One region of the Micromonospora sp. NBC_01638 genome, then DNA from elsewhere that is predicted to be linked to it. Evidence: predicted binding sites of a transcription regulator. Region 1 holds the regulator's gene; the other holds the start of a gene.
The links. The regulator HspR, encoded in region 1, represses chaperone genes until heat shock. The targets are predictions, from matches to a motif close to TTGAGTNNNNNNNACTCAA.
Positions count from the first base shown of each region.

Region 1 (15,436 bases):
GACAGGAGGGCTTTTGCCAACTGGTCGCCGATTGCCGTCTGGACCAGACGGCGTAGCGGACGGGCACCGTAGATCGGGTCGTAGCCGTGCTCCGCGAGCCAACCCCGAGCGGCGTCGGTGATCTCCATGCCGAGCCTGCGGTCGGCCAGCCGGCGCCGCAGCCGGTCCAGCTGGATGTCGACGATGGAACGCAGGTCATCCCCGCGCAGCGAGGCGAAGACCACGATGTCGTCCAGCCGGTTGAGGAACTCCGGCTTGAAGTGCGACCGGACCACCGCCAGGACACCCTCCCGACGCTGCTCGTCGGCCAGCGTCAGATCGCTGATCACTGACGACCCCAGGTTGGACGTGAGGATCAGGATCGCGTTCCGGAAGTCCACCGTGCGGCCCTGTCCGTCGGTGAGCCGGCCGTCGTCGAGCACCTGGAGCAGCACGTCGAAGACGTCCGGGTGGGCCTTCTCCACCTCGTCCAGCAGGACCACCGAGTACGGCCGACGGCGCACCGCCTCGGTGAGCTGGCCACCCTCGGTGTAACCGACGTAACCGGGTGGGGCACCCAACAGGCGAGCGACCGAGTGCTTCTCGCCGTACTCGCTCATGTCGATGCGGACCATCGCCCGCTCGTCGTCGAAGAGGAACTCGGCGAGGGCCTTGGCCAGCTCCGTCTTGCCGACACCGGTGGGGCCGAGGAAGAGGAAGCTGCCGGTCGGGCGGTCCGGGTCGGCGATACCGGCTCGGGCACGGCGTACCGCGTCGGAGACCGCGCCGACCGCCTCGGCCTGGCCGACCACCCGGCCGCCCAGCGACTCCTCCATCCGCAGCAGCTTGGCCGTCTCGCCCTCCAGAAGGCGGCCGGCGGGGATGCCGGTCCAGGAGGCGACCACTGCGGCGATGTCGTCGGCGCCAACCTCCTCCTTGAGCATCGCGCCATCGGCCTGGAGCTGGGCCAGCTCCTCCTCGGCCTGCTTCAGCTCGACCTTGAGGGCGGGGATCCGGCCGTAGCGCAGCTCGGCGGCCCGCTCCAACTCCCCGTCCCGCTCGGCCCGCTCGGCCTCGCCGCCGAGGCGCTCCAGCTCCTCCTTCGCGGTGGAGAGCTTGGTGATGTGGCTCTTCTCGGTCTGCCAGCGCTCGGAGAGCACGGTGAGCTGCTCGCGCTTGTCGGCCAACTCCTTACGAAGTCGCTCCAACCGCTCGGCCGAGGCGGCGTCCGGCTCCTTGGCCAGCGCCATCTCCTCGATCTCCAGCCGGCGGACCGCCCGCTCGATCTCGTCAACCTCGACCGGCCGGGAGTCGATCTCCATCCGGAGCCGGGATGCGGACTCGTCGACCAGGTCGATCGCTTTGTCCGGCAGGAACCGGTCGGTGATGTAGCGGTCCGACAGCGTCGCGGCGGCGACCAGCGCGGCGTCGGTGATCCGTACGCCGTGGTGCACCTCGTAGCGCTCCTTGAGCCCGCGCAGGATGCCGATGGTGTCCTCGATCGTCGGCTCACCGACCAGCACCGGCTGGAAACGACGCTCCAACGCCGGGTCCTTCTCGATGTGCTCGCGGTACTCGTCCAGCGTGGTGGCGCCCACCATCCGCAGCTCACCCCGGGCCAGCATCGGCTTGAGCATGTTGCCGGCGTCCATCGAGCCTTCGCCCTTGCCGGCGCCGACGACGGTGTGCAGCTCGTCGAGGAACGTGATGACCTGCCCGTTGGAGTTCTTGATCTCCTCCAGTACGGATTTCAGCCGCTCCTCGAACTGGCCGCGGTACTGCGCCCCGGCGACCATCGCGCCGAGGTCCAGCGAGATCAACTTCTTGTCGCGCAGCGACTCGGGCACGTCGCCGGTGACGATCCGCTGGGCCAGACCCTCGACGATCGCGGTCTTGCCCACGCCGGGCTCGCCGATCAGCACCGGATTGTTCTTGGTACGCCGGGAGAGCACCTGGATGACCCGGCGGATCTCCGAGTCGCGGCCGATGACCGGGTCGATCTTGCCGTCCCGGGCGCTGGCGGTGAGGTCGACGCCGTACTTGGTCAGGGCCTGATAGGTCTGCTCCGGGTCGGCGGTGGTGACCCGTCGATCCCCACCCCGAACGGTCGGGAACGCGGCGACCAGGGCCTCCTCGGTGGCACCGGCCGTCTTCAGCGCACCGGACACCGCGCCGCCCACCCGGGCCAGGCCGGCGAGCAGGTGCTCGGTGGAGGTGTACTCGTCGCCCAACGGCCGGGCGATCTGCTCGGCGGCTCCGATGGCGTTGACGAACTCCCGAGCCAACGTCGGCTCGGCGATGCTCGAGCCGCGCGCGGCCGGAAGGGCGTCGACCGCGCGCTGCCCGGCCCGGCGCAGCTCGGCCGGGTCGGCCCCGACGGCGCGCAGCAGACCGGTGGCGGTCGAGCCATCGGTGTCCAGGAGTGACAGCAGCAGGTGCCAGGGCTCCACGGTGGCGTGACCACGCTGGTTGGCCAGCGCGACGGCGCCCGTGATGGTTTCGCGGCTCTTGGTGGTGAGTCTTTCGGTGTTCATGGGCTCCCCCGGATCGGCGTTGTCCATCTGGGTTGGACACAACCAGAGTTGAGCGTATTCCGCTCAACCTTAGCTCTGTGACACCCATCACTCTCGGCGGCACCACCGCCAGTCGAACTCCCCCGCCGCCGGAGGCGGGCCGGGCAGCGGGTCCGCGGCCGGCACCGTCGACAGACCTGCGACGTCGAGGGCCGCGGTGACGTCGGCGGTCACTACGCCGCTCACCAGGCCACCGACGTGCTGGTCACCGACATCGCGACATCACCGAAACCGAGTCGATCAACCTTCCGTCGCGGCCTTACTGTCCGATTCGTCGAGGTAGGCGGGCGACGCAGGGGGTCTCATGGTCGGCACGCAGCACGCAGCGACGGCCACCGTCCAGCCGCTGGTCGCAGAAGACCCAGTGCCGCACCCCCTGGTCGTCCTCGGTGGAGACGGTGATCCCACCGCCCTGGACACCCCGAGGTCAGCGACATCGAGTGGATCTTGGCTGGGGACGCGCCTCGGGGGCGTGGCCTTCCAAGATCTGCGCTCTGTACGACAAGCGGTAGCCTTGGCGTGTGCGAGTACGTGTTGAACAGATTGCCCTACCCGGGATCGGGGTACGCCACGATCTGGTGACGGAGTCCGGACGCCGCCTGGGCGTGGTCTCCCACCGCAATGGCCGCCGTGATCTCGTCTTCTACGACCCCGACGATCCCGACGCCTGCCAGGCGGACATTCCGCTGACCGACGACGAGGCTGAGGCTCTGGCCGACATCCTCGGCGCGTCGCTGATGCTCGGTCAACTCTCCGGGCTCCGCGAACAGGCCGCCGGGCTGCTCACCGAGCAGATCGCCATCACGGCGGGGTCGCGGTACGTCAACCGCCAGCTCGGCGACACCAAGGCGCGTACCCGCACCAGCGCCTCCATCGTGGCGGTGCTGCGCGAAGGCGAAGTGATCGTCTCGCCACTCCCCTCCTTCCGCTTCGCGGCCGGTGACGTGGTGGTCGTTGTCGGGACCCGCAGGGGTCTCGACGGCGTGTCCGCCATCCTCGCCGACAGTGACCCGGACGGCTGAGGCGGATGCATGATTCCACCACTCTGCTCGTCGAAGTCGGCGCGCTGCTGCTGCTGCTTGGTGTCCTCGGCCGGCTCAGCCGCCGGGTAGGCCTCTCACCGATCCCTCTCTACCTGTTCGCCGGGCTGGCGTTCGGCGACGGCGGGTTGCTTCCGCTCGCCGCCAGCGAGGAGTTCTTCGCGGTCGGCGCCGAGATCGGCGTCATCCTGCTGCTGGTCATGCTCGGCCTGGAATACTCGGCCAACGAGTTGGTCGGCAACCTGCGCTCGGCGGCCCCGGCGGGGCTGATCGACGGCGTACTCAACGCGCTGCCGGGCGCGGGGTTCGCCCTGCTGCTCGGCTGGGACTGGGTGGCCGCCCTGGTGCTCGGCGGCATCACCTGGGTCTCCTCCTCCGGGGTCATCGCCAAGGTCCTCGCCGACCTGGGCCGACTCGGTAACCGGGAAACCCCGGTGATCCTCTCGGTCCTGGTGATCGAGGACCTGGCGATGGCGCTCTACCTCCCGCTGGTCACCGCCGTGCTGGCCGGCATCGGCCTGCTCGGCGGCGGCATCGCGCTCGCCGTTGCGGTGGGCACGGTACTGCTCGTGCTCTGGGTCGCCATCCGGTACGGCCATTTCATCTCGTCCGCCCTGTCCGCGAAGGATCCGGAGGCGCTGCTGCTCGGCGTACTCGGTCTGACCTTGCTGATCGCCGGCCTCGCGGCGAAGCTGCAGGTATCGGCGGCGGTCGGTGCGTTCCTGGTCGGAATCGCGCTCTCCGGTCCGGTGGCGCACCATGCGACCGAGTTGCTCTCCCCGCTTCGGGACCTGTTCGCGGCGGTGTTCTTCGTCTTCTTCGGCCTGGTCACCGACCCGGGGGACATCCCGCCGGTGCTGCTGCCGGCGCTCGCGTTGGCCGTGGTCACCATGGCGACGAAGACGCTCACCGGCTACCTCGCGGCCCGCCGGGTCGGCATCGCGGAACCCGGTCGATGGCGGGCCGGCCTGGCACTCGTACCCCGAGGTGAGTTCTCCATCGTCATCGCCGGGCTCGCGGTGGCCGCCGGGAGCGTCGAGCCGCAGTTGGCCGCGCTGGCCGCGACGTACGTCCTGATCACCGTGGTGACCGGACCGATTCTGGCCCGGCTGCCGGACTTCCCGTGGTTCAAGCGGTGGTTGCGCAACCGTGCGGCGGCTCAGCGGCCGGCGCCGGTGCCGATCCACGACTGACGATCCCCGACCAATGGTTGCTGAATTGCTCCCCACGGGGACTACCGCAGCACCCGGCGGCGGGTTACCGTTTCGCCCCAGCAGCCAGGGTCCGCAGGCAGCCAGTGCCAACGTGGGCGAGATCGGGAGGTTGGCCGGTGAGCGTGCAGGAGTCGACGTTCCACGGCTTCGCCAACCCCGTCGATCCGACTCCGGCGGAGTTGCGAGCTTGGGCGTACCAGCCCGATTCGGTGCCGTTGTCCTCGATGCCACCCGACTGGGACCTGCTGGTCTCCGGTGACCGACTGGTGTTGACACTCTTTGAGTTGGCGATGGATCCGACCTGCCCCGCCCGGCGTTTCGCGCTGCACTGCCTCTACATCTACGCGGCCGACGGCATCCGGACGAACTTCCGCGCCCATCCCAAGCGCCGCTTCCGCAAGATCGTCGAGCAGGCCGAGCGTGACGGCGACGAGCTGATGAAGATCTGGGCGCACAACGGCAGGGTGCTGCTGGCCCGACCGGATCTTTTCGTCTACCGGGACTGGTGCGAAGGCGGCCTGGTCCGGGAGAACCGCCGCCTCGGCTGAGGCTGATGTCGCAGACGGTTCACGGGGTCGCGGCCCCGGCGCGACAGAGCCGGACCCGCAGCGTGATGTCGTAGACGATTCAGCTCCAAAGGACTGCCGGGCCGGGACCCCCGCCCTGGTGCCACCCGCGCCCGGCCCGCACACACGAACGGCGAACGGGCCGGGACCCCCCGTGGGTCCCGGCCCGCACGTCGGTCACCGGTCAGTCCTGCTGCCGTTCGATCTTGGCCGGGCCCTTGTCGCCGCCCTTGTCGCCCTGTTCGGCGAACCGGCCCTCGACGACCCGGTCCCGGTAGGTCCCCTTGGTCACCTTGTTGAACTTCTCGCGGACGGTTTCGGCCAGGCTTTCCAACCGGTCCTCCGTCTGCTGGGCCACCGTCTTTTCCGGCTCCGTCATCGCTCCCCCTCGCCATGCCGGCAGGTCCGGATTGAGCCGATTGGACCCGTATCGACAGGCTAACCGAAGCGGCCCGGACCGCGCCGGGGATTCCGGTGCGGTCCGGGCCGAGGAAACAGATCCGGGTGAGTGGCAGGTCAGCGATCGGGCGTCCGGCCGGGTCGCCAGACCACCAGCGCGGTGGACGTGCGGTTGGTCGGCACCAGATCACGGCCCGGGAAGCGGGCCAGCGACTCCAGCTCGGCCACCCGGCGGTACGCGGCGTCCAGCTCGGCCTCCAGCCGGGCCACCCGCTGCTGCGCCTGCTCCAGCAGCCGCTCCAGCCCGATGATCCGCTTGACGCCGGCCAGGTTGATCCCGTCGTCCTGGCTGAGCCGCTGCACCTCGCGCAGCAGCACCACGTCGCGGACGCTGTACCGACGCCCGCCGCCAGCGGCCCGGCCGGGCTGCACCAGCCCCAGCCGGTCGTACTGGCGCAAGGTCTGTGGGTGCATCCCCGCCATCCGGGCCGCAACCGAGATCATCAGCACCTTGGCCTCGTAGGCAGGGTCGCCCGAACCGAGGAACTCGCCCGACATCCCGCTCACCTCCGCGTCCATTCCACCGGACTAACTGACCCGACGCACCCGCGCGTCGAGATGTTCCCGAGCGGCCGGGGGGCTCTGCTCGGCGAACGCCTCCAGCGCCGTGCGCGCCTCGTCCGACAACCGGGCCGGGACCACCACGTCCAACGTGACCAGCAGGTCACCGGCCTGCCCGTCGCGGCGGACCACACCCTTGCCCCGGGCCCGCAGCACCCGCCCGCTCGGCGTCCCCGGCGGAACCCGCAGGGTCATCGCGCCGTCGAGCGTGGGCACCCGCAGGTCCGTGCCGAGCACGGCCTCCGCGAAGGTGACCGGCACGGTCAGCGTCAGGTCGTCACCGGTACGCCCAAACAGCTCGTCCGGCCGAACCTTGACGTGCACGAACAGATCACCAGCCGGGCCGCCGCGCTCGCCTGGCTCACCGCGCCCGGCCAGCCGGATGCGCTGACCGTCGGACACCCCGGCCGGGATTCGCACGTTCATGGTGCGGGTCTTGGTGACGCCGCCGGTGCCCTGGCACTCCGGGCACTTCTCCTCGACCACGGTGCCGACGCCCTGGCAGTTGCGGCACGGCTCGGAGAAGCTGAACGACCCCTGGTTGCGGGTGGTCACGCCAGCACCGTGGCAGACCTGGCAGGTACGCGGCTGGGTGCCCGGCTTGGCCCCGTTGCCGTGGCAGGTTTCGCAGACTCCGGGCGCGCGCAGCGTCAGGGGCAGCGTCACCCCGCGTACCGCGTCACCGAAGTCCAGCGCCACTTCGGTCTCGACGTCGCGGCCACGGGCCGGACCGCGCGGTGCGGCCTGCCCACCGGCCTGACCGCCGGTGAAGATCGAGCTGAACAGGTCCTGGAAGCCGGTGCCTCCGAAGCGACGGTCGCCGCCCCCGCCGCCGCCGAACATGTCGGAGACGTCGAACGGCACGCCACCCGGCTGGCCCCCGGCGTTGCGCCGGAACGCGCCCGAGCCGAACAGCGAGCGCATCTCGTCGTACTCGCGGCGGCGGCCGGCGTCCGACAGCACGTTGTACGCCTCGGACGCGGCCTTGAACCGCTCCTCGGCCTTCGGGTCGCCCGGGTTGTGGTCCGGGTGCGACTCACGGGCCAGCTTGCGGTACGTCTTCTTGATGTCATCCGCGGAGGCGGCCTTGTCCACGCCGAGCACGGCGTAGAAGTCCTTTTCGATCCAGTCCTTCGAACTCACCGGTCCACCCCCTTCCGACCGTCATGGCCCGGGCCGTTCCGCCCACCGCTGCGCGGTGGGCGGAACGGCCCGGTCACTGTCTCGCACTATTCCGGGTCCGCGACCGCGACCAGCGCGGGGCGCAACAGCCGCTCACCGAGCTGGTAGCCGCGCCGCATGACCGTTACGCAGGTCGGCTCGCTGACCTCGGCCGAGGTCTGATGCGCGACCGCCTCGTGCCGGGTCGGGTCGAACGGGTCGCCCTCCTCGCCGAAGACGTTCAGGCCGAACTTGCCGAGCGCGGTGATGAGCTGTTCCGCCACCGCCCCGAACGGCCCGACCAGGTCGCCATGTTCCCGGGCCCGGTCCAGGTCGTCCAGGATCGGCAGCAGCGCGGCCAGCACCGAGCCGGTCGCCTGCTCCTGCACCAGGTTGCGGTCCCGATCGACCCGCTTGCGGTAGTTGGCGTACTCCGCCGACACCCGCTGCAGATCCCTGGTCCGCTCGTCCAGGTCGGCCCGGAGCCCCTCCAACTCGGCGCCGAGCGAGGTGCCCGTGCCGCCGCCGTCCACCGGCTGCGCCGGGGCGTCCACCACCGGCGGACCGGACGACTCCGGACCGTCGGTGGAGTTGACCTCGACCTCGATCTCGTCGACCACGACCTCGGCGTCCTCGACCAGGCCCTCGGCTGGCACGCCGATCTCCGCGTCGGCGGCGGCGCCCTCCGGCTCAGAGGTGTCGACGAGCTTGCGGTTGTTGCGGATGACGACCCGCTCCCCGTTGCCGGTGGTCGGCTCCGTGGGCGCGGAGCCACCCGGCGCCGACGCGGTGTCGCCCGGGTCGGCGGCTCGCGGCTTCTGCGTCATGCGGCTACCTCATCCCTTCGCCGTGGATACGTGTCGGAGGCCGATGGTCACTTCTTGCCGTCCTCGTCCACGATCTCCGCGTCGACCACGTCGTCGGCGCCGCCGGCCTGTGCACCGGTCGCGCCGGTCGCACCCGGGCCCGGCTCGCCGCCCGGCTGCTGACCCTGCTCGGCCTGAGCCGAGTAGAGCAGCGAACCGGCCTGCTGGGAGACCTGCGCCAGCCGCTCGTGCGCGGACTTGATCTTTTCGATGTCCTGACCGCCGAGGGCACCGCGCAGCTCACCGAGCGCCTCGTTGAGCTGCTCCCGGTTTTCACTGGGCAGCTTGTCGCCGCTCTCGGCGAGGAACTTCTCGGTCTGCCACTGGAGCGCCTCGGCCACGTTGCGGGTCTCGGCGTCGTCGCGGCGGCGCTTGTCCTCCTCCGCGTGCTCCTCGGCGTCCCGGCGCATCCGCTCGATGTCGTCCTTCGGCAGCGAGGAGCCGCCGGTGATCGTCATCTTCTGTTCCTTGCCGGTGCCCAGGTCCTTGGCGTGCACGTTGACGATGCCGTTGGCGTCGATGTCGAAGGCGACCTCGATCTGCGGCACGCCGCGCGGCGCCGGCGGGAGGCCGGTCAGCTCGAAGGTCCCGAGCTTCTTGTTGTAGGCCGCGATCTCCCGCTCACCCTGGAAGACCTGGATCAGCACCGACGGCTGGTTGTCGTCCGCCGTGGTGAAGACCTCGGAGCGCTTCGTCGGGATCGTGGTGTTGCGCTCGATCAGCTTGGTGAAGATGCCGCCCTTGGTCTCGATGCCCAGGCTCAGCGGGGTCACATCGAGCAGCAGGACGTCCTTGACCTCACCCTTCAGCACGCCGGCCTGAAGGGCGGCACCGACGGCGACGACCTCGTCCGGGTTGACGCCCTTGTTCGGGTCGCTGCCGGTGAGCTGCTTGACCAGGTCGGTCACGGCGGGCATCCGGGTCGAACCGCCGACCAGGATCACGTGCTCGACATCGGAGATCTTGATCCCGGCGTCCTTCACGGCCTGCTCGAACGGGACCTTGCAGCGGTCCAGCAGGTCCTGCGTCATCCGCTGGAACTCGGCGCGGCTGAGCGACACGTCCAGGTGCAGCGGGCCGGCCGCGCCGGCGGTGATGTACGGCAGGTTGATGTTGGTGGTGGTGGCGGCGGACAGCTCGATCTTGGCCTTCTCGGCGGCCTCACGGAGCCGCTGGAGGGCCATCTTGTCCTGGCCGAGGTCGATGCCGTGCTCACCACGGAACGTCTTCACCAGGTGGTCGATGATCCGCTGGTCCCAGTCGTCGCCGCCGAGCTGGTTGTCACCGCTGGTCGACTTGACCTCCACGACGCCCTCGGCCAGCTCCAGCAGCGACACGTCGAAGGTGCCGCCGCCGAGGTCGAAGACCAGGACGGTCTGCTCCTTGGCGCCCTTGTCCAGCCCGTACGCCAGGGCGGCCGCGGTCGGCTCGTTGACGATCCGCAGCACGTTGAAGCCGGCGATCTCACCGGCCTCCTTGGTGGCCTGACGCTGGCTGTCGTTGAAGTAGGCCGGAACGGTGATCACCGCGTCGGTGATCTGCTCGCCCAGGTATGCCTCGGCGTCCCGCTTGAGCTTCATCAGCGTCCGGGCCGAGATTTCCTGCGGGGTGTACTTCTTGCCGTCGATGTCGACGGACCAGTTCGTGCCAACCTCGCGCTTGACCGACCGGATCGTCCGGTCCGGGTTGGTCACCGCCTGGCGCTTGGCGACCTCACCGACGAGCACCTCGCCGTTGCGGGCGAACGCGACGATCGACGGAGTCGTCCGCGACCCCTCAGCGTTGGCGATGACGGTGGGCTCACCGCCCTCGAGAACGCTGACGCAGGAGTTCGTCGTGCCGAGGTCGATACCGACCGCACGTGCCATGTTCGCTTCCTCGCTTCGTAAGGTTGTGCAGGTGACGGGCATTGCCCGCGGGCTGCCTGGCGAGCGCCGCCCGCAGCGGGCCCCACCACAAGTTGAGTGAACTTGACTCAATAGTGCCACGCCCTGGCGAATCGTCAAGTTGAGTTGAGTCAACCCGACGCAACCCACCCGTTATTACCGTCCGGTTGTCTTCTCTTGCATCGGTCGGGCACGCTTTAGCGGTGACGACGCACGGCGATCCCGCCACCCGTTCCGGCGCGCCCGCCGTCGCAGCCCGCACCGGCCCGCCGGACGCCGCGGGGAAGTTGCCCGCCACCACCGGGGACGGCAGCTTCTCCGGTGCGCTGTCGGGCCTCCGGGAGGCGATCGGCGCGACCCGGTATCCCCTCGCACTGCCCTCTGCCGGCCCCGCCCGGCACACCGCCACCGCCCTCACCGACCAGCTCGACGACTACCTGCTGCCCCGGCTCGCCCGGCTGGACGCCCCCCTGCTCGTGGTCGTCGGCGGCTCGACCGGCGCGGGCAAGTCGACCCTGGTCAACAGCCTGGTCAAGGCCCGGGTCAGCGCGGCTGGCGTGCTCCGGCCGACCACCCGCTCCCCGGTGCTGGTCTGCAACCCGTCCGACTCGGCCTGGTTCCGGCAGGGTGACCTGCTGCCCGGGCTGACCCGCACCACCGAGCCGAGCGAAGATCCGCGCGCTCTGCACCTCGTCACCGCCCCGGCCCTGCCCGCCGGGCTGGCCTTCCTCGACGCGCCCGACATCGACTCGGTGGTCGACGCCAACCGGGCGCTCGCCACCCAGTTGCTGGCCGCCGCCGATCTCTGGCTCTTCGTCACCACCGCCGCCCGGTACGCCGACGCGGTGCCCTGGGAGCTGCTGCGCAGCGCCCGGGCGCGAGGCGCGGTGATCGCCATGGTGCTGGACCGGGTGCCCGCGGAGGCCACCGACGAGATCGCCGCGCACCTGGCCGAGATGCTCGCCGAACAGGACCTCGGCCGGGCGCCGCTGTTCGTGCTGCCCGAGACCTGGGTCGACGGTCAGGGGCTGCTGCCCGAGGGGGTGACCGCATCGTTGGCCGACTGGTTCGGTCGGTTGGCCGCCGATTCGGACGCGCGGGCGGCGGTGGTCCGGCAGACGCTGGACGGGGCGCTGGCCGCGCTCCACCCCGCCGTCGAGGAGTTGGCCGACGCCGCCGACGAGCAGGTCGTCGCCGCCGACGGGCTGGACGAACGGGTCCGGACCGCGTACCGGGGTGCCGAGCGCACCGTCGAGCAGGGGCTTCAGGACGGCCGCCTGCTCCGCGGTGAGGTGCTCGCCCGCTGGCAGGAGTTCGTCGGCACCGGGGAGTTCTTCCGCACTCTGGAGGCACGGATCGGCCGCCTCCGGGACCGGGTCGTGGCCGCTGTCACCGGCCGGCCGGCCCCCGCCGTCGAGCTGCGCAACGCCATCGAGTCGCAGTTGGTGACGCTGCTACGCGGAGTGGCCGCGGAGGCCGCCGAATCCGCGTACACCGGGTGGAAGGCACACCCGGCGGGCGCTGGGCTGCTCGACCCGGCGCTCGCCCACCCGAGCGACGACCTACCTGAACGCGCCGAACGAATGGTCCGGGACTGGCAGCGCGGGGTGCTGGAACTGGTCCGCGACGAGGGCGCCGACAAGCGGTTCGTGGCCCGCACCGCCGCGTACGCGGTCAACGCCACCGGGCTGGCCGTGATGATCGCCGTCTTTGCCTCCACCGCCTTCATCCCGACCGGGCTGGAGGTGGCCACCGGTGCCGGCACCACGGTTGCCGCGCAGGCCGTACTCCAGGCGATCTTCGGCGACCAGGCGGTGCGTACCCTCGCCGACAAGGCCCGCGCCGACCTGCTGGACCGGGTGCGGACGCTGCTCGGCGCGGAGGCCGACCGCTTTTTGAGCCGCACCGCCGACGCCCGCCCCGCCGCGGACGCCGGCGACGGGCTGCGCCGGGCCGCCGGCCGGGTCGAGCTGGCCCGGCACCGCAGCGGCCTGTCCGCTGGCGGCGACACCCGGCCGACCGCCGACGAGGAGGGCTCCCGGTGACCGGGATCACCGGCCGGGTACGCGAGGCGTTCCGCGGGGACCAGCGGGTCGACGCCGACGCGCTGATCGCCCGACTGGACGCGGTACGCCGGTTCCTGACCGCGGTGGACGGCCTGCTGCCGGACGCCGAGCTGGTGCCCGCCCACACTCTGGTCGAGCGGGCCGGCACCCGGCTCGCGCTGTCCCGGGACCACACCGTGGTCGCCCTGGCCGGGGCCACCGGCAGTGGCAAGTCCAGCCTCTTCAACGCGTTGGCCCAGCTGGAGCTCTCGCCGGTCGGTGTCCGCCGGCCGACCACCGGCGTCACCCACGCCTGCGTGTGGGGGGCCCTGGAGGGCGCCAACCGTCTGCTCGACTGGATCGGCGTGCTGCCCCGACACCGCTTCGTCCGGGAGAGCGCCCTCGACGCGGACGACGAGACGGCGCTGCACGGGCTGATCCTGCTCGACCTGCCCGACTTCGACTCGGTGCAGCGGTCCCACCGACTTGAGGTGGACCGTCTCCTCGGCCTGGTCGACCAGGTGGTCTGGGTGGTCGACCCGCAGAAGTACGCCGATCGGGTCATCCACGACAGCTACCTACGCGAGTTCCACCGGCACCGCGACGTCACCCTTGTCGTGCTCAACCAGTCCGACCGGCTGCCCCCGGCCGAGTTGCCCCGGGTCCTGGACGACCTGCGCCGACTGCTCGACACGGACGGGCTGACCGATGTGCCCCTGCTGTCCACCACCGCCACCGACCCGGCCGGGATGGTCGGGCTGCGCAGCGCGCTGGAGCGTACGGTCGCCGAGCGGCAGGCCGCGCTGCGCCGGCTCGCCGGTGACGTCGACACGGTTGTCGTCGGGTTGGACGAGTTGGTCGGCTCGGCCCGGCCGGCGGGTGGGCCGGATGACTCAGCCGTCAACGGACTGAACCGGGCGTTGGCCGGGGCGGCCGGGGTGCCCACGGTCACCGCGTCCGTGGAGCAGGCGTACCGGCACCGGGCCGGCGCGGCCACCGGCTGGCCCGTGGTCCGGGGCTGGCGGCGGTTGCGACCCGACCCGCTGCGTCGGCTGCACCTGCCCGGCCCGACCGGCGACCAGGCTGACCCGGCGGAGAGCCTGGTCGCGGCCACCTCGGTACCGGACCCGACGGCTGCCCAGCGCTCGGCACTCGGCCTCGCGATCCGCGCGGTGGCCGACCGGGCCGCCGCCGACCTGCCCGCCGCCTGGCCCGGCGCGGTGACCTCCGCCGCCCGGTCCCGCCTCGGCGACCTGCCGGACGCTCTGGACCGCACGATCGCCGGCACCGACCTCGGCCTTGGTCGTCGACCGGTGTGGTGGCGGGTGGTCGGCGGGGTGCAGTGGTTGGTCACCCTGGCCGCCGTGATCGGGCTGGGCTGGCTGGTGCTCGGCTACGCGCTGCGGGCGCTCGGCCTGCCCGCACTGGACAACCCGATGGTCGGTCAGGTGCCACTGCCCACCGTGCTGCTTCTCGGCGGCCTGCTGGCCGGGCTGCTGGTGGCGGCGCTGACCCGGCCGGTGGTGCGCTGGGCCGCTCGCCGCGCCCGTTACCGCGCCGAGCAGCGGCTGACGGCGAAGGTCGCCCGGGTGGGCGAGGAGTACGTGCTGACGCCGGTGCGGATCGTGCTCGGCTCGTACGCGCAGGCACGCGACGCGCTGCGGGACGCCGCCCGCCGCTGACGGCCCGCCCGGCTCGCTACCGCTCTCCGTACCCCCGTGGCGGCGTAGGGTCGGAGCATGGCCACGCCTCAGACCCCCTACGACGCGGTGCTGCACGCCGCACGCGACGTGACCAAGCTGGAGTCCGCCCTCGACGCCGAGATGCTCGGCAGCGCGCTGCTGGGCAGTGTCTACGCAATCGCGGAGACCGACCGCGACACCGCCGTACGGGAGTTCGTCACCGGGTTCCTCGCTGCCACCGCCCGCCGCCGGATCGCGGCGGCGACCACGATCCGGCAGGTCTTCGCCGCGCTCGTCCCGGACGCCGTGGGCACCGAGCGGGTGCGTCCGGCCAGCCAGGCGCCCGCCTGGTCCGGTCAGCTCGGTCGGGTGCACCTCACCGGCACCTGGGCGTACGGCGATGTGTACGGCGACCAGACCTCCTACCTCGCCACCTTCGCCTACGACGACGCGTCCGGCGGCTCCGAGCACGCGCTGGTGGCCCTGGTGGACCACAACATCGGGATCACCAAGGACATCTTCGTGGGCGGGCCGGCGGAACGAATCCTGGACCAGGTTCGACAGATGTGCGCCGACGATGAGCTGACCTGGTTCCGTTCCGAGAATCCGGCCCGGCTGCGCGGCGAGGTGGCCCGCCACCTCGCGGTGACTGATGACCTGGGCGAATTGCCCGGCGAGGGCTCGCTCGCCACCGACCGGGCGCTGGTCGGCGCCCGACTGGCGATGCTGCCCACCGCGGCCAACCCGACCGTCCCGGCGGAGGTCGAGCCGCTCTCCGCTGCCGAGCGCACCGACCAGGTCCGACGGTTCCTGGCCTCGCCGGAGGCCACCCGTTTCGGGCTGGACGCCGTCGACGGCCCGGAGTTGGCGTCGCTGCACTTCTGCCTGAGCCTGCTGCTGGACCACTCGGCGACCTTCCCCGACGCGGACCCGATGCGCTGGAGCCCCGCGGTGTCCGGGCTCTTCCTGCTCGACTGGGTGCACCGCCGCGCGGTGCTGGACATGGACGACGCGGCGATGCTGCCGCGGGTGCTGCGCGCCTGGGCGCGGTACGCGTCGCGCCAACGCGGGCTGCCCGAGGCGGCGGCGACGCGCACCGACGAGGCGATCGAGGAGATGGTGCCGGAGTTCGCCCGCCTCTACTCGACGGGTGAGCGGCGCAGCGCGGCCACCGCCGCGGTGGCGCAGCTGATGGCCGACGGGGTGGACCCGGACGACCCGGCCGCGCTGGACGCGTGGATCGAGGCGAACCGGCACCGCCTCGCCGACGACGGGGCCTGACGACATCCGGGCCGGGCGGCACCACGCCGCCCGGCCCTCGGGCCCGCCCAGGGCCGGTGTCCTAGCGGAGCAGGCCGAAGACCACTGCGGCGATCAGCGCGCCGAGCACACCACCGGCCAGCA
Region 1 covers NZ_CP109273.1:2,402,077-2,417,512, reverse strand. The annotation lists gene clpB (ATP-dependent chaperone ClpB) at 1-2,513, opposite strand, end outside; gene OG811_RS11385 (hypothetical protein) at 2,601-2,738, opposite strand; gene OG811_RS11380 (cation:proton antiporter regulatory subunit) at 3,074-3,574, shown strand; gene OG811_RS11375 (cation:proton antiporter) at 3,580-4,785, shown strand; gene OG811_RS11370 (hypothetical protein) at 4,923-5,354, shown strand; gene OG811_RS11365 (hypothetical protein) at 5,557-5,751, opposite strand; gene OG811_RS11360 (heat shock protein transcriptional repressor HspR) at 5,889-6,329, opposite strand; gene dnaJ (molecular chaperone DnaJ) at 6,360-7,535, opposite strand; gene grpE (nucleotide exchange factor GrpE) at 7,622-8,380, opposite strand; gene dnaK (molecular chaperone DnaK) at 8,428-10,287, opposite strand; gene OG811_RS11340 (ABC transporter) at 10,509-12,350, shown strand; gene OG811_RS11335 (GTPase) at 12,347-14,032, shown strand; gene OG811_RS11330 (hypothetical protein) at 14,090-15,313, shown strand; gene OG811_RS11325 (phosphatase PAP2 family protein) at 15,375-15,436, opposite strand, start outside.

Region 2 (15,436 bases), 3.5 Mb from region 1:
GTCCCCGGTGAGTTTCCGGGACATCCTCGGTCGGCTGCCGGACGGCCGCCCCGGGCCGGTCAACGACCTCGGCGCGCTGACCCGCGCGGCGGCGGTCGAGGCGTACGTGGCCGGGCGGGTGGCCGACCCGATCGTGCGAGGGCTGCACGTGCGCTGGGCGGACGGGCCGGCGCAGGGGTGGAGCTGGGTGCAGGTACGCCCCGACGCGTGCCTGATCGAGCGGGTCTCAGTGACCGAGCACCGCTTTTCGTGCGGCGTCGACGCGGCTCGGCTGGCCGAGGATCTCGCCACGGTCGCCGTCGGGGAGCGGCTGCGGACCAACGACGTCGGGGAACTGCTGCCGCGCGCCGAGTTGACCGCGCAGATTGCCGCGCTGAGTCGGCGCCGCCACGAACTGGTGGGCGGGTTCGCCTTCGACCACCTCTGCGCCGACTGATCGGCGCCCTTTCCACCTGCTGACTCCTGCTCCGGACCGGCTCCGTGTCGGGTCGCGGCAATTTCCTGTGCGCCGGTTGAACCTTCCCGGTCGCCGCACCGTACTCCTGCGCGAATGAACAGGATCTCCCCATCCGCGTCGACCGGACGCGGGAGACGGTGCGGAAAGGGCATCGCCGGCCATCGACACGTTACCGGGTAGGTCACGGTGCTCGCCGCCGTGCCGTGCCCTCTCACATCCGTCGATCCGCCGAGGGCAGAAATCCACTACCGGATCGAGAAGGAGAGCAATTCGATGCGCAGGTCCACACGGGCGCGCCGGCCATCCGGCAACGCGCGGAGCAAGCGTCTGCTGGCTGTTGTCGGCACGCTCGTGGTCTTCGGCGGAGTTGTCGCCGTGACCCAGATTTCGTCGGCCCAGGACCGGCGGACGAATAAGCCACGTCCGGCCGCTGGGCAATGTGTGGAGCCGAGCCCGGGCGCGACCGCGCCGACTGGCGGCGGCTCGACCAGCCGGACCTGGCAGAACGGTCGGTGGGTGCGTAATCACTGGGGTGACGGGCAGCAGTCGGTCCCCGAGTGCGAGGACGGCAAGGACGGCACGGTGGGCACCGGTACGGCCATCGCCTGTCCGGACGTGACGGCCAAGCTGCCGCAGGTGCCGGCCCAGGCGCGGGCCGAGGTGGACCGCAACCTCGCCCAGCTGCAGTCCCAGATCGCCGAGGCGGACCGCCGGCTGGCAGCCGAGGGCAACAAGGGCGAGGCGTTCATCCGCAGCGCAATCCTGCAGCCGTTGGCCTCCAAGCGGCGCGCGGTGCTGGACCGGATCACGACCGCCATCGACCGTGCCGGTCCCCGACCGCAGGGTCTCGCGCAGCTCGCCGAATGCCAGGTGCAGCCGACCAGCAACACGGGCGGCAACAACGGTGGGAACAATGGCGGTGGCAACAACAACGGTGGCAACGCCCCCGGCACCGGTCTCGGCGTGTTGGCCAATAACTGCGACGAGAGCCAGCTCCAGCGGCACGACGGCTTCCAGATCGGCAACCGCTGCGTGAGCACCGAGTTCGGTGAGGTCGGCGCCGCCGCCAACAACCCGTCGCTGCTGATCACCCAGTTCCCCCAGCAGGTCGGTCAGAACCAGGCGTTCACCCTGCGGGTCAGCACCCGCAACCTGATCCGGGACCGCTTCCTGGCCGCCGGTCAGGGTGGCTACTACGTGGAGAGCTCGCTGCTCAACGCCCAGGGCCTGGTCCGGGGCCACTTCCACACCGCCTGCCGGATGCTGGACAGCCTGACCGCCCCGCCGGAGCCGCAGGAGGTGCCCGCGTTCTTCGTCGCGACCGAGGACGGCCGCGGTGGTGCCGAGCCCGACGAGGTGACGATTCAGATTCCGGGTCTGCCGGAGTCGGGCACCGCGCAGTGCTCCGTCTGGGCCGGTGACGGTTCGCACCGCCTGCCGATGATGGAGCGGGCCAACCAGACTCCCGCGTTCGACTCGGTGCGTATCACCGTCAACTGATCCAGTTCGACCAGCGGTGGCCGGTCACCCGGGGCGACAACCCGGGGTGACCGGCCCGCGTTGTTTCGGGTGCCCGGACAATCCGACGGGGTCACGCCCGTTTACGGCGGGACCCCGTCATCATCTCGTGTCAGCGGCTCTTGTACGCCTCGACGACCTCAACCGGGATCCGGCCCCGTTCGGAAATCTTGTAGCCGTTCTTGATGGCCCATTCCCGGATAGCCCGGTTCTGCTCCCGATCCATTCCGGCACCGGTGGGTCGACCCGGTCGCCGGACTGCGCGGGTGCTCTCCACCGGGCCGCGCCCGATCCGCCGACCCGCATTGATGTACGGATCCAGCGCCTTGCGCAGGACGCCGGCATTTTCGTCCGAGACGTCGATCGTGTACGCCACTCCGTCGAGACTGAACTCGACCGTCCGGTCGGCCTTCCCACCGTCGAGGTCGTCGGTCAGGATCGTGATTACTTTTCTCGCCATTGCCGATTACTCCCTGTGTGCGGCGGGATGTGCCCAAAGTCTGACCTATCACCCCGGGAATCCGCAACAATACGCGTCCATTCATTCGGCGCGTCGCGATTCCGTTACGGAGCAAACCGTGAATCGGTGCGATGAAGGGGCTTCATTCGCCGAGGAGACCGGTCTGCCCGGCGACGGCGGCGGCCTCCGCCCGGTTGGGCACCCGCAGCTTGCGCAGCAACGCGGTGGTCATTCGTTTCACCGTCCGCTCCCGAGACGTGCAGTTCTTCAGCGATGTCGACGGTGTTGCGGCCAGAGGTGAACGCCCGTAACAACCGACGTTCCTCGCCGTCCAGATCGACCGACGCGGCGTGCGCGGGCCGCAGCAGGGCGTGCAGCAGTTCGGCCGGAAGTACCGCCCAGCCGTCGAGGATGGCCAGCAGCGGCGGCGCTGGTCGACCGCCTCGGCCGGGCGGGCGGACAGTGTCCTGGGTCACAGGTCGGAACAAGGGGAACGCTTTGTTACTTGAGTGAGACACGCTCAACTCAACGTGATAGCAGGTGTTCGATGGCAACTATTCCGGTACTTCCCCTGACCGACGCCGTGCTGCTGCCCGGCATGGTCATCCCGGTGACCCTCGACCCGACCACCCAGGCCGCGATCGACGCGGCGCGGGCGACCGGCGACCGCAAGCTGCTGGCCGTGCCCCGCATCGACGGCGAGTACGGCCCGGTCGGCGTGGTCGCCACCATCGAGAAGGTCGGCCGGCTGCCCGAGGGTGAGCCCGCCGCCGTCATCCGTGGTCTGTCCCGGGCCCGGATCGGCTCCGGCGTGCCCGGCCCCGGCGCCGCACTCTGGGTCGAGGCGACCGAACTCGACGAACCCGCCCCCGCCGGCCGCGCCCGGGAACTCGCCCGCGAGTACCGCGCCCTGGTGACCTCCGTGCTCCAGCAGCGAGGCGCCTGGCAGGTCATCGACGCGGTGGAGCGGATGACCGACCTCTCCGAACTGGCCGACTCGGCCGGCTACGCGCCCTGGCTGACCCTGGACCAGAAGACCGAACTGCTCGCCGCGCCGGACGTCACCGCCCGACTGGAGCTGCTGGTCGGCTGGGTTAAGGACCACCTGGCCGAGCAGGAGGTCACCGAGCAGATCAACAGTGACGTCCGTGCGGGGCTGGAGAAGTCCCAGCGGGACTTCCTGCTGCGTCAGCAGCTTGCCGCGATCCGCAAGGAACTGGGCGAGGGCGAGCCGGACGGCTCGGCCGACTACCGGTCCCGGGTCGAGTCCGCCGAGCTGCCGGAGAAGGTCCGCGAGGCGGCCCTGCGCGAGGTCGGCAAGTTGGAGCGGGCCAGTGACGCCTCCCCGGAGGCGGGCTGGATCCGCACCTGGCTGGACACCGTGCTCGAGATGCCGTGGGGCACGCGTACCCAGGACAACACCGACCTGGCCGCGGCCCGGGCGGTGCTCGATGCCGACCACGCCGGCCTGGCCGACGTGAAGGACCGCGTCCTGGAGTACCTGGCCGTGCGCAACCGGCGTGCGGAGCGCAACCTCGGCGTGGTCGGCGGTCGCGGCTCCGGCGCGGTCCTCGCACTCGCCGGTCCTCCCGGGGTGGGCAAGACCAGCCTCGGCGAGTCCGTTGCTCGGGCGCTCGGACGCAACTTCGTCCGGGTCTCGCTCGGCGGCGTCCGCGACGAGGCGGAGATCCGCGGTCACCGGCGCACCTACGTGGGCGCGCTGCCCGGTCGGATCGTCCGCGCGCTGCGGGAGGCCGGCTCGATGAACCCGGTCGTGCTCCTCGACGAGGTGGACAAGCTGGCCGCTGGCTACGCCGGCGACCCCGCGGCCGCACTGCTGGAGGTGCTCGACCCGGCCCAGAACCACACCTTCCGGGATCACTACCTGGAGGTCGACCTCGACCTGTCCGACGTGCTCTTCCTGGCCACCGCCAACGTGGTGGAGAGCATCCCCGGCCCACTGTTGGACCGGATGGAGCTGGTCACCCTGGACGGATACACCGAGGACGAGAAGGTCGCCATCGCCCGGGACCACCTGCTGCCCCGGCAGCGGGAGCGGGCCGGGCTGACCGCCGACGAGGTCAGCGTCGCCGACGAGGCTCTCGCGCTGATCGCGGGGGAGTACACCCGGGAGGCCGGCGTACGGCAGCTCGAACGTGGCCTGGCCAAGATCCTGCGCAAGGTGGCGGTGGCACTGGCGACCGACCCGACCCCGGTACGCGTCGACACCGACAACCTCACCGGCTACCTGGGGCGGCCGAAGTTCACCCCGGAATCAGCCGAGCGCACCGCGGTCCCCGGCGTGGCCACCGGCCTCGCCGTGACGGGCGCCGGCGGGGACGTGCTCTTCATCGAGGCGACCAGCATGGAGGGCGAGCCGGGTCTGACCCTGACCGGCCAGCTCGGTGACGTGATGAAGGAGTCGGCGCACATCGCCCTGTCGTACCTGCGCTCCAACGGGCGTCGGCTCGGCATCGACCCGAACGCCCTGGCGGGACGGCGCATCCACCTGCACGTCCCGGCGGGCGCGGTGCCCAAGGACGGTCCGAGCGCCGGCATCACCATGGTGACGGCCCTGGCGTCGCTGGTCACCGGCCGCCCGGTCCGCCCCGAGTTCGGGATGACCGGCGAGGTGACGCTCTCCGGTCGGGTGCTGCCGATCGGTGGGGTGAAGCAGAAGCTGCTCGCCGCACACCGGGCCGGCCTCACCGAGGTGATCATCCCGGCGCGCAACGAGCCCGACCTGGACGACCTGCCGACCGAGGTGCGCGAGGCGCTGACCGTGCACACCCTGGCCGACGTGGCCGACGTGCTCGCCCTGGCGCTGCGCCCGGCCGACGTCCAGGCGCTGGACGGTCCGGCGCTCTTCGCCGCCTGACGCTACAAGCACAGTGACCCCCGCCGTCTCCGGAGACAGCGGGGGTCACTGGTGTACGCGCAGGCGGTCTACTGTCTCGCTTGCACTCTCTACCACCACTTTGCCGCGAGGCGGCTCCCGGAGACGGTGGGTGGACCCGGGTGTGGCGTGGGGCCGCGGCCCGTACTCCTTCTGATCCGCGCCAGCGGCGGCTCAGCGCTCGTCGCCCCCGCGGTCGCGGCGCACCGTGGCCTTGCGACCCTTGATCGTGCTGGAGCGCAACCCCGAGATCACGTCGTCGGCCACCGCCTGCGGCACCTCCACCAGCGAGAACCGGTCGGCGATCTCGATCGAGCCGATGTCCCGCCCGCGGATCCCGGTCTCCCCGGTGATCGCGCCGACCAGATCCTGCGGGCGCACCCCGGCGCGCCGGCCCAGGCCGACGAAGACCTGGACGGTGTTGCCGCCGCCCGAGCGCGGCCGGCCCCCGCCACGCCGATCGCCGCCCCGGCCGCCGGTCTCCGGTCGACCCTCGCGGGAGCTGCGCACCGGCGCCTGCGGGATCTCCACCTCGTCGTCGGACCCCGGCGACGCCACCTCGTGGGCCAGCTTCACGGCGGCGAGGGCGACCTCCATCAGGTCGAACTCGTCGGTCAGCGTCTCCACGATCACCCGGAACGGGTCGAGGTCGTCCTCCAGCAGGCTCTCCCGCAGCGCCGCCTGGGTCAGCTCCAGCCGCCGGGTACGCATGTCGGCCAAGGTGGGAATCTTGTCGATGGTGATCCGCTGCCCGGTCACCCGCTCGATGGTCTTGAGCATCCGGTGCTCACGCGGCTCGGCGAGAGTGATCGCGACACCCTCCCGGCCGGCCCGGCCCACCCGACCGATCCGGTGCACGTACGACTCCGGGGCCGACGGCACGTCGTAGTTGACGACGTGGGTGAGCTGCTCGACGTCCAGCCCACGGGCCGCCACGTCGGTGGCCACCAGAAGGTCGGCGGTGCCCGCCCGCAGCCGGCCCATGACCCGGTCGCGCTGCTCCTGGCTCATGCCGCCGTGCAGGGCCTCGGAGCGGTAACCCCGGCCGTTCATCGTCTCGGTCAGCCGGTCGACCTCTTCCCGGCTGCGGCAGAACACGATCGCCGCGGTGGGCGACTCCACGTCCAGCACCCGGCCCAGCGCGGCCGGCTTGTGCGCCCGGGTCACGATGTACGCGCTCTGTCGTACCCGGGGCGCCTCGCCCGCGACCGTCTGCTCCCGGCCGATCTCGATCCGGACCGGCTCCCGCAGGTGCTGCCGGGCCATCCCGTCGATGCGCGACGGCATGGTGGCCGAGAAGAGCACCGTCTGACGCTGCGCCGGAGCGTGCTCCAGAATCGCCTCAATGTCCTCGGCGAAGCCCATGTCGAGCATCTCGTCGGCCTCGTCGAGCACCACCGTGGCCAGCCCGCCGAGGCGCAGCGTGCCCCGGGCGATGTGATCGAGGGCTCGCCCGGGGGTGGCCACCACCACGTCGACGCCGCTGTCCAACGCCCGCAGCTGCCGCCCGATCGGCTGCCCACCGTAGATCGGCAGCACCCGCGCGCCCAGGTCCTTGCCATAGCGGTGGAACGCCTCGGAGACCTGCACCGCCAGCTCCCGGGTCGGGACCAGCACCAGTGCCACCGGGTCGCCACCCTGGCGGTGTGCCGTCATGCGGTTCAGCAGCGGCAGCGCGAACGCCGCCGTCTTGCCGGTGCCGGTGGCCGCCTGACCCAGCAGGTCCCGACCCTCCAGCAGCGGCGGGATCGCCTCCCGCTGGATGGGGGTCGGCTCCTCATACCCGAGGGCGGACAGCGCACCCAGCAGCTCGGGACGCAGCCCGAGCTCGGTGAAGGCGTACACGTCGTCGGTGCCGGCGGGGGTGGCGTCAATCGGTGCGTCAATCGGTGCGTCGTGCTGTGCAGGTGCGGAACTCATGTGCCAAGCCTTTCATTACGCCGTCGTGGCCGCTGCGCCGACCGCCACAAGACCCGCCACGCGCCCTGCGCGTGGGTGCGCGCGCCGACCGCGCCCCGGATCAAGACCTGCACAAGATCTTGCCCGCGTTGGTGCCGGCGGGCGGTCCGGTCAGGCGTCGGTGGTCAGGATTGCCAGGATCATGATGCCCGCCAGCGCCACATCGAGCACTCCGCAGCACTCGGCGTATCCGCGCGGCACCACCCGGCCGGTGCGGTGGTGGAGCAGGTCCCAGCCGGCGTGCGCCAGCCAACCGAACGCCACCAGCCACGCGGCCGTCCGCCCGCCGGCAGCGACCGCGACCAGCGTCAGGGCGACCCAGCCGACCAGGCCGGCCAGTTGGGTGGCGAGCACTCCCGGCCCGCGCAGTGTGCGGCGGACCACGCCGATCACCAGATAGCCGCCGGGCAGCACCAGCATCGTCCACGGGCTGAGCACCCCCGGTTCTACCCACATGTCCACGGTCATCAGCAGCGCCAGCCCGGTCGGCCAGCGGCGGGCCAGCGCCACCACTGCCGGGTATCGGCGCACGGGCCTCGGCGTCTCGTGCCGGTGCCGCACCGCCACCAGCACCATCGCGGGAATCATCAACAGGTGACCGCCGAGCAGAAGCGCGTCACCGTCGAGCAGGCCGGCCCGAAATGGCACGAGCAGCAGCAGGAACGGCACGTACATCGCAGCCGCCATCTCGCCGACCGCCGGCCAGCCGTGCGCCCGGTAGCGCATCCACACCGTCATTCCGACGGTCATGTTCGTGGCCATCACCAGCGCGGCCACCTCCGGGCGGCCCAGTGACCCGGCGAGCCCCCACACGGCGCTGGCCGCGTCCCACAGCGGGCCGAGGAGCAGCATCCCGGCGACCATCGCCAGCGCCATCTCGCCGAGATGCCACAGCATCCGCCGCCTGCCGCCGGTCGGCGCCGCGTCCATCAATGCCGGGTCTGGGGGCGCCGGGTCCAGGGACGCCGCGTCCGAAAGGCCCGGCTGGTCGGTCGTCGGCGGCACGGGCGGCGGTACGGCGGTGGCGGTGTCCGCGTACATCGGTGTCTTTTCCATGACTTGACCCTGCCGGCATCGCGGCGCGGCGGGCAGATTCGTTCGTCATCGGAATCCCGTGCGGGCCGCACGGTCCAACCGTGACAGTTCGCAGGGGTGGGCAGGGCGTGCAGCGGTCCTAGGATCGGTGCGTGGCGAGCGAGGCGGTGACTCCCCGGGCGGACCGCCGGCTGCACCGTGCCCGGCAGGCGACGTGGTGGTCGTTGGCGACCGGCGTCTGGGCGAGCGTCCTGCTACCGGCGGTCGGCCTGACCCGCGAGCCCGATCCGGGCCGGGTGGCGCTCGGCGCGGTCGGCATCCTCGCCTTCGTGAGCGCCCAGACAGGTGTGCTGTACGCGGCCGTGACGCCGTGGCTCGACCCGCGCTGGCGGCGCCGCGCTCAGTTGGGCCTGGCCGGGGTGGCGGTGCTGACCGTGCCGCTGGTCGGGCCGGTGGCGGCCGGCGCGTGGCCGACCTGGGCCTGGCTCGGTGCGGCACTGATCGGCATGGCGCCGCTGCTGGTGCGGTTGCGGGCCGCGCTGGTGTTGGCGGCCGGCGTCCTGCTGGTGGCGGTGGCGGTCGCCTGGTGGACCGGTGGTTCCATCCCGCGTCACCTCGCCGTGACCGGTGGGATCGGGGTGGCCGTCGCCGCCGTGAACGGGTTCCAGGTCTGGTTCTGGGACCTGCTCGTGGAGGCCCGGCAGGGTCAGGCCGCCCTGGCCCGGTTGGCCGCCGCCGAGGAGCGGCTGCGCTTCGCCCGTGACGTGCACGACGTGCTGGGGCACAGCCTCACGGTGATCGCGTTGAAGGCCGAACTCGCCGCCCGGCTCGCACCGGTCGACCCGGAACGGGCCGGTCGGGAAGCCGCCGAGGTGCAACAGTTGGCCGCGTCCGCGCTGACCGAGGTACGGGAGACCGTGCACGGTTACCGGGCCGTCGACCTCGACGAACAACTCGCCGCGGTCGTGGGGGTGCTGCGCTCCTGTGGCGTGCGGTGCACGGTCCTGCCGCCGCCCGCGGACCTGCCGCAGGCCGCCGCCACCGAACTGGCGGCGGTGCTGCGTGAGGCCGGCACGAACGTGCTGCGGCACAGCCGGGCCGACTGGTGCCGGATCCGCATCGATCGGGAGGACGACGTGGCCAGGATGACGGTGGTCAACGACGGCGCTGACGACCGTGGTCCGGACGCGCACAGCCATGGCCTGCGCGGGTTGGCCGACCGGCTCGCCGCCGCCGGGGGCGAGTTGCGGGTACGCCGGGAGGACGCCGTGTTCACCCTCGAGGCCATCGTGCCGGTGCCGTCGTGATCCGCGTCCTGCTCGCCGACGACGAGGACCTGATCCGGGTCGCGGTCGCCGCGCTGCTCGGTCTGGAGCCGGACATCGAGGTGGTGGCACACGCCGTCGACGGCCCGACGGCGGTCACCGCGACACTGGCGCACCGCCCGGACGTCGCGGTGGTGGACCTGGAGATGCCCGGGCTGGACGGCATCGGGGTAGCCGCCGAGCTGACCCGGGCCCGACCCGAATGCGCGGTGGTCGTGCTGACCGGGCACGGTCGTCCCGGGCACCTGCGTCAGGCGCTGACCGCTGGCGCCCGAGGGTTCCTGCGCAAGGGTTCGCCGGGTGGTGCGCTCGCCGACGTGATCCGCCGGGTGCACGGCGGAGGCCGCTACGTCGACCCGTCGCTGGCCGCTGACGCGCTGATCCTGCCCCCGTGCCCGCTGACCCCTCGGGAGTTGGAGACGCTGCGGCTGGCCGAGGTCGGCGCCCCGGTCGCGGTGATTGCCCGCCGGGTGCACCTGTCCACCGGCACCGTGCGCAATCACCTGTCCGCCGCCGTGCAGAAGCTCGGCGCGGCCAGTCGGGAGGAAGCCGTTCGCGCCGCCCGCGACAACGGTTGGCTCTGACCGTCGTCACGTCTTCGACCTGACTCACCGGGCCCGGATCGCGGGCGGAATCAATCCGATGAGGGGCGAGGACGTCCCCGCCGCCAGACGCGTTGAGAGGAGCGCGCTCGGTCCCGATCTGTAGGGGGATCGCGCTGACCGCCGGGTTAGCGTGGGCGGGTGCGTACGGTGGAACTGGTCTGCTCGGCCGGGTTGGACACTGAGGTCCGGTCGACCTGGGAACGGTTGGCGGCGGCGGGGCTGCCCAGCCTGGCGCGCAACACCCACCCGACCAACCGGCCGCACCTGACCCTCGCCGCGGTGGACGATTTTCCGCCCGGCGTCGAGCACCGCCTGGCCGAGCTGTTCGACGCCGCGCTGCCGGTGCCGGTCACACTTGAGCGCGTTGTCGTGCTCGACGGCAGCGCCCCGTTGGTCTGGCTCGTACGACCCACGCCGGCACTGGCTGCCGTGCACGCCGCCGTCTGGGACGTCCTCGCCGAGGCCGACGGGCTTCGACCGTGGCACGCGCCGGGTGCGTGGGTGCCGCACCTGAGCCTGGCGCTGCGGTTCCGTAACGCGGATCTGCGGCTGGCCCGGGCTGTTGCTGGCGGGCAGCGGCCGGCGGGCACGTTCGTCGCGGCCCGCAGCTACGACGGGGCGGATCGAACGGTCGCTCGACTCGGGTAGGCGCAGGTACGCAACGCGGCTGTCCCGCAGGACCACGACCCGTGGGGCGGATCAAGCCCGGCGTACCGCGTCCTGGTTCCGCCGCCCCAGCGGTAGAAGCGCAGGTAGTCGAACTCGGGCGGTGACCGCGGCCGTGCGCGACCAGCCCGCCATCCGGGAACGGCACGCCGATCAGACCCGGCCGATCGGAGCGCCGATGCTCAGGGCGATGATGGGCCCATGAGCAGTGGCACCGAGGGGCGGGGAATGGCCGAACTGGCCGCCCTGCTGGCCGACGGCACCCGCGCCGACATCTGCCTCGCGCTGCTCGACGGCCGGGCCTGGACGGCCGGGGAGCTGGCCCGGCGGGCCGGGGTCGCGCCCTCGACGGCCAGCGACCATCTCACCCGGCTGGTCCGGGGCGGGCTGCTCGTCGAGGAGCGGCAGGGGCGGCACCGCTACCTGCGGCTGGCCGGGCCGTCGGTGGCCCAGCTGATCGAGCACCTGGCCGGACACGCCCCGGCCCCAACTCCGCCGACCGGCTCGCTGCGCGCGGCGACAGCGAGCGCCGCCTTGACGTACGCCCGGACCTGCTACGACCACCTCGCCGGGCGGCTGGGCGTGCTGATGTACGACGCGCTGCTGGCCGACGGGCGGCTGGACCGGTCCAGCGGGTTGGCGCTGACCGCCGACGGGTGGGCGTGGGCGGCCGAACTGGGCGTACCGGTGGACGTGCTGCGCACCGCTCGACGCCCCGTGGTCCGCGACTGCCTGGACTGGACCGAGCGCCGCCCGCACCTGGCCGGGGCGCTCGGCGCGGCGCTCTGCCGCCGCTTCACCGACCTGGGTTGGATCACCCAGGGCAGCGGCCGCGCCGTCCGTCTCACCCCGACCGGCCGCGCCGCACTGGCCGAAACCCTGGACGTCCCCGACAGCACGCTCACCCCCGACACGGTCCCGGCGCCGACCAGCGGCCGAGCCTGACGCGACGGTCGCCGGCCAGAGGCAGAGGCGGCACAACATCCTGGATCGAGTGGCCTCGGCACCGCCGGAGGCCACTCGATCCATGATCGAGCACGATCTTGAAGGCGTGGCGTGGCGTGGCGTGGCGTGGCGTGGCGTGGCGTGGCGTGTGCGGCGTGGCGTGCGCGGGCGGGATTGTTCGGTGAGGAGCGAAGGGTTCGGGTCTTACAGTCGGCCGGTGACTGACAGGTGGCCCGACATTGCTCCCGCAGCGGGAACGCCGGAATGCGGCCCGCCCTCGTTCGCACCTGGACGGGGTTGGTGGGTGACGCGGCACGCTGACGTGCGGGCGGCGCTGACCGACCCGGCCTTCCGGGTGCCGGCCGTCGACAGCGGTCCGCCTGGCACGCTCGCCTGGCTGCGCGCCTCGGTCAGCCGGTTCAGCCCGCCGCAGCGGCACGCCGAACGCCGGGCGGTCGTGGTGACCGCGCTGGCCGAGTTGGACCCGGACGAGCTGCGGCACGAGGCCGCCCAGCTGACCGTCGCCGTCCTGGACCGGGCCGGTGACCGCCTCGACGTGATGCGTGCACTGGCCCGGTCGGTGCCGCTGCGGGTGCTGGCCGGCCGCCTCGGTCTCGCCGATCCGGCAGCCGCCGGGACGGCGGTCGCGGTCGTCGCCGCGGCGTACCACCCGGGGGTTGACGTGGCCCTGGCCCGGCGGGCCGACCGGGCGGTGGCGACGCTGCTGGCGCTGGTGCCGCCGGCCCCGCCGGAGGTGCGCGCGAACCTGATCGGTCTGCTGGTCCAGGCCTGCGACGCGACCGCCGGCCTGATCGGCGCCGCCGCCCACCACCTGCTGCCCCGGCCGGACCGTGACCCGACGGGTCAGGCCGGGACCGCCGACCTGCTGGCCGAGGTGCTGCGGCTCGACCCGCCGGTACGGGCGACCCGCCGAGTCACCACCGCCGCGGTGCCCGTGGGCGGGCAGGATCTGCCGTCGGGTAGCCCGGTGCTGCTGCGGTTCGACGCGGCCAACCGCGACCCGCGGGTGTTCGCCGAGCCGGCGACGTTCCGACCGGGTCGACCCGAGGCCGCGCTGCTCACGTTCGGAACGGGGGAGCGCGGCTGCCCCGGCGAGCGACACGCCCTGGCCCTCGCGGGCGGGGTGCTCGACGTGCTGCGCGAACGCTGCCGACGCACCCGTGCCGACCTCCGCCATGAACCGCACCCGACCCTGCGTGTGCCGACGAATGTGCAGGTGAGCGTCCGATGACCGACCGCCGTGCCGAGTTCCGCGCCCTGCACCACACCGGCCGGCCCCTGCTGCTGCCCAACGCCTGGGACCATGCCTCGGCGGCGGGGCTCGCCGCACGTGGCCACCGGGCGATCGGCACCACCAGCCTCGGGGTCGCCGCGGCCGCGGGCCGACCCGACGGGACCGGGGCCACCGCCGCGGAGACCCTGAGTCTGGCACGCCGGCTGGCCAAGCTGCCGGTGCTGCTCAGCGTCGACATCGAGGCCGGGTTCAGCGACGATCCGGCGGCCGTCGCCGGGTACGTGGCGGAACTGGCCGGGCTGGGTGTGGTCGGGATCAACCTGGAGGACGGGCGCGCCGACGGCACCCTCGCCGACCCCGAGGACACCGCCGACAAGGTCGCCGCGGTGAAGGCGGCGGTGCCGGGCCTGTTCGTCAACGCCCGCACCGACACCTGGTGGCTCGGGGTGGACGACCCGCTGCCGCAGACCCTCGCCCGTGCCCGTGCCTACCAGGCCGCCGGCGCCGACGGGATCTTCGTGCCCGGCACCGTCGACCTGGCCACGCTGCGCGTCCTCACCCAGCGGATCGACGCCCCGGTCAACGCGCTCTACCAGCCGGGCGGACCGGGGCTGACCGAACTGGGCGGGGCCGGGGTCGCCCGGGTCAGCACCGGCTCCCTGCTGTTCCGGGCCGCGCTGGCCGCCGCGCTCGCCGCCGCCGACGGGGTACGCGCCGGCGGGCGCGCGGTGCCGCAAGGGCTGCCGTCGTACGCCGAGGTGCAGGGCCTGGTGCCGGCGGACCACTGTACAAAGCCGACGTCCCGCTCCCTTCGGGGTGAATAGGAGGATTGTTCGGTCCGTTCCAGTCCCGACGATTACGGTGTGTTACAGGGCGAACCACCCAGTGTCGTGACCGGAGAAAGGGACCCCGTCATGCGTGTGCCCAGCCGTAGCCCGGGACAGCAACCCGGTTCGCCCGTGTCGCCCACCGCGCCGGCCCGCCGCCGGCCCTCCGGCGTGACCCCCCGCCGCCTTGCCATCGCCGTGCCCGACCTGGCCGCCTACCGGGCTGCCGTCGCCGAGCTGCTGGTCGAGGTCGGCGCCCTGGCCGACGCGGCGAGCACCCGGGCTCGACAGGTGCTCATCGATGAGCGATTGCGGGAGCCAGCGCTCGCCGCGGTCCTCGACGCCACGCCGCAGGGGTTGATCGGCGCGCGCGAGACGCTGCTGCTGGAGATGGCCCGCTACCAGCCGAACCCGCGCACCTCGGCGCGTGACCTCACCGCGCTGGTCCGGATCTACCTGCTCTCCCGTATCGACGTGCTGTGGTGGCAGGACGCTCCGACGTTCGTCACCGACGACCAGGTCAACGGCAGCCCTGAACTGGTCGACCTGGAGTGGCTGCGCCGCCGCGACCTGCTGCGCTTCCGCTACCAGGAGCAACCCGCCACGGTGCTGGGCCGGGCCGCGCGCGGGCTGCGTCGGCGGCTCCGACCGGGCGCCACCCCGCGCACCGCGGGGCTGCTGTTCCGCCGCGCCCGGCGCGAGGTGGTGGCGCTGCTCAACGACATCGGACGGGAGTTCACCGCCGCCGCGCCGCCGGCTACCCCGCCACTGTGGGTGACCAGCCTGGTCCGCAGTACCGAGCACCAGCACCGGCTGCGCCGCCTGGGCTACGCCGCGATGCTGCCCAGCGGGCACTGCCTCGGCTACTCGGTCGACGTCGAGCTGGCCTGGTTCGAGCGTTTCGGGGCGCGGGACGCCCTGGCGGAGCTGCTGCTGGACCGGCAGGAGGCCGGAGAGCTGAACGTGATCGACGAGGGGCAGGCCTGGCACCTGTGCCTCGCGCCCGCAGCCCGGCGGCGCCTACGCCGGGCGTACGAGGCTGAGATGGGGGTCTGAGCCGATGTGCGGCATCGCGTTGAGTATCGGCCCCGAGGCCGACCCGGCGACCTTCCGGCGGATGCTCGCCGTCCTGGCCCCGCGCGGTGAGGTCACCGAGACCCGATCCGAGAGTGGGCTGCTCGCCGGCACCCGCCGGCTACGGGTCGTCGACCGGGACCGGGCGGTGCAGCCGTGGACCTCGATCGACGAGCGCTGGCTGCTCTGCTTCAACGGCGAGATCTTCAACTATCGGGAGCTGCGGGCGCAGCTGACCCTCCTGGGGCAGGCGTTCCGCACCGAGGGCGACACCGAGGTGCTGCTCGCCGCGTTCCAGCAGTGGGGCGAGGCGGCGGTGACCCGGCTCCGTGGCGAGTACGCCTTCGCGGTCGTCGAGCGGGCCACCGGCCGGGCGTACCTGGCGCGCGACCCGCTCGGGGTCAAGCCGCTGTA
Region 2 covers NZ_CP109273.1:5,858,670-5,874,105, reverse strand. The annotation lists gene OG811_RS27500 (DUF2726 domain-containing protein) at 1-436, shown strand, start outside; gene OG811_RS27495 (hypothetical protein) at 731-1,957, shown strand; gene OG811_RS27490 (Lsr2 family protein) at 2,088-2,435, opposite strand; gene lon (endopeptidase La) at 2,983-5,313, shown strand; gene OG811_RS27480 (DEAD/DEAH box helicase) at 5,506-7,251, opposite strand; gene OG811_RS27475 (hypothetical protein) at 7,402-8,346, opposite strand; gene OG811_RS27470 (sensor histidine kinase) at 8,478-9,632, shown strand; gene OG811_RS27465 (DNA-binding response regulator) at 9,629-10,234, shown strand; gene OG811_RS27460 (2'-5' RNA ligase family protein) at 10,394-10,903, shown strand; gene OG811_RS27455 (ArsR/SmtB family transcription factor) at 11,123-11,866, shown strand; gene OG811_RS27450 (cytochrome P450) at 12,171-13,118, shown strand; gene OG811_RS27445 (isocitrate lyase/phosphoenolpyruvate mutase family protein) at 13,115-13,945, shown strand; gene OG811_RS27440 (DUF5715 family protein) at 14,036-15,004, shown strand; gene OG811_RS27435 (asparagine synthetase B family protein) at 15,009-15,436, shown strand, end outside.
Region 2: a site for HspR is predicted at 2,941-2,959, ahead of lon (endopeptidase La). Genes of this name have one in related genera too.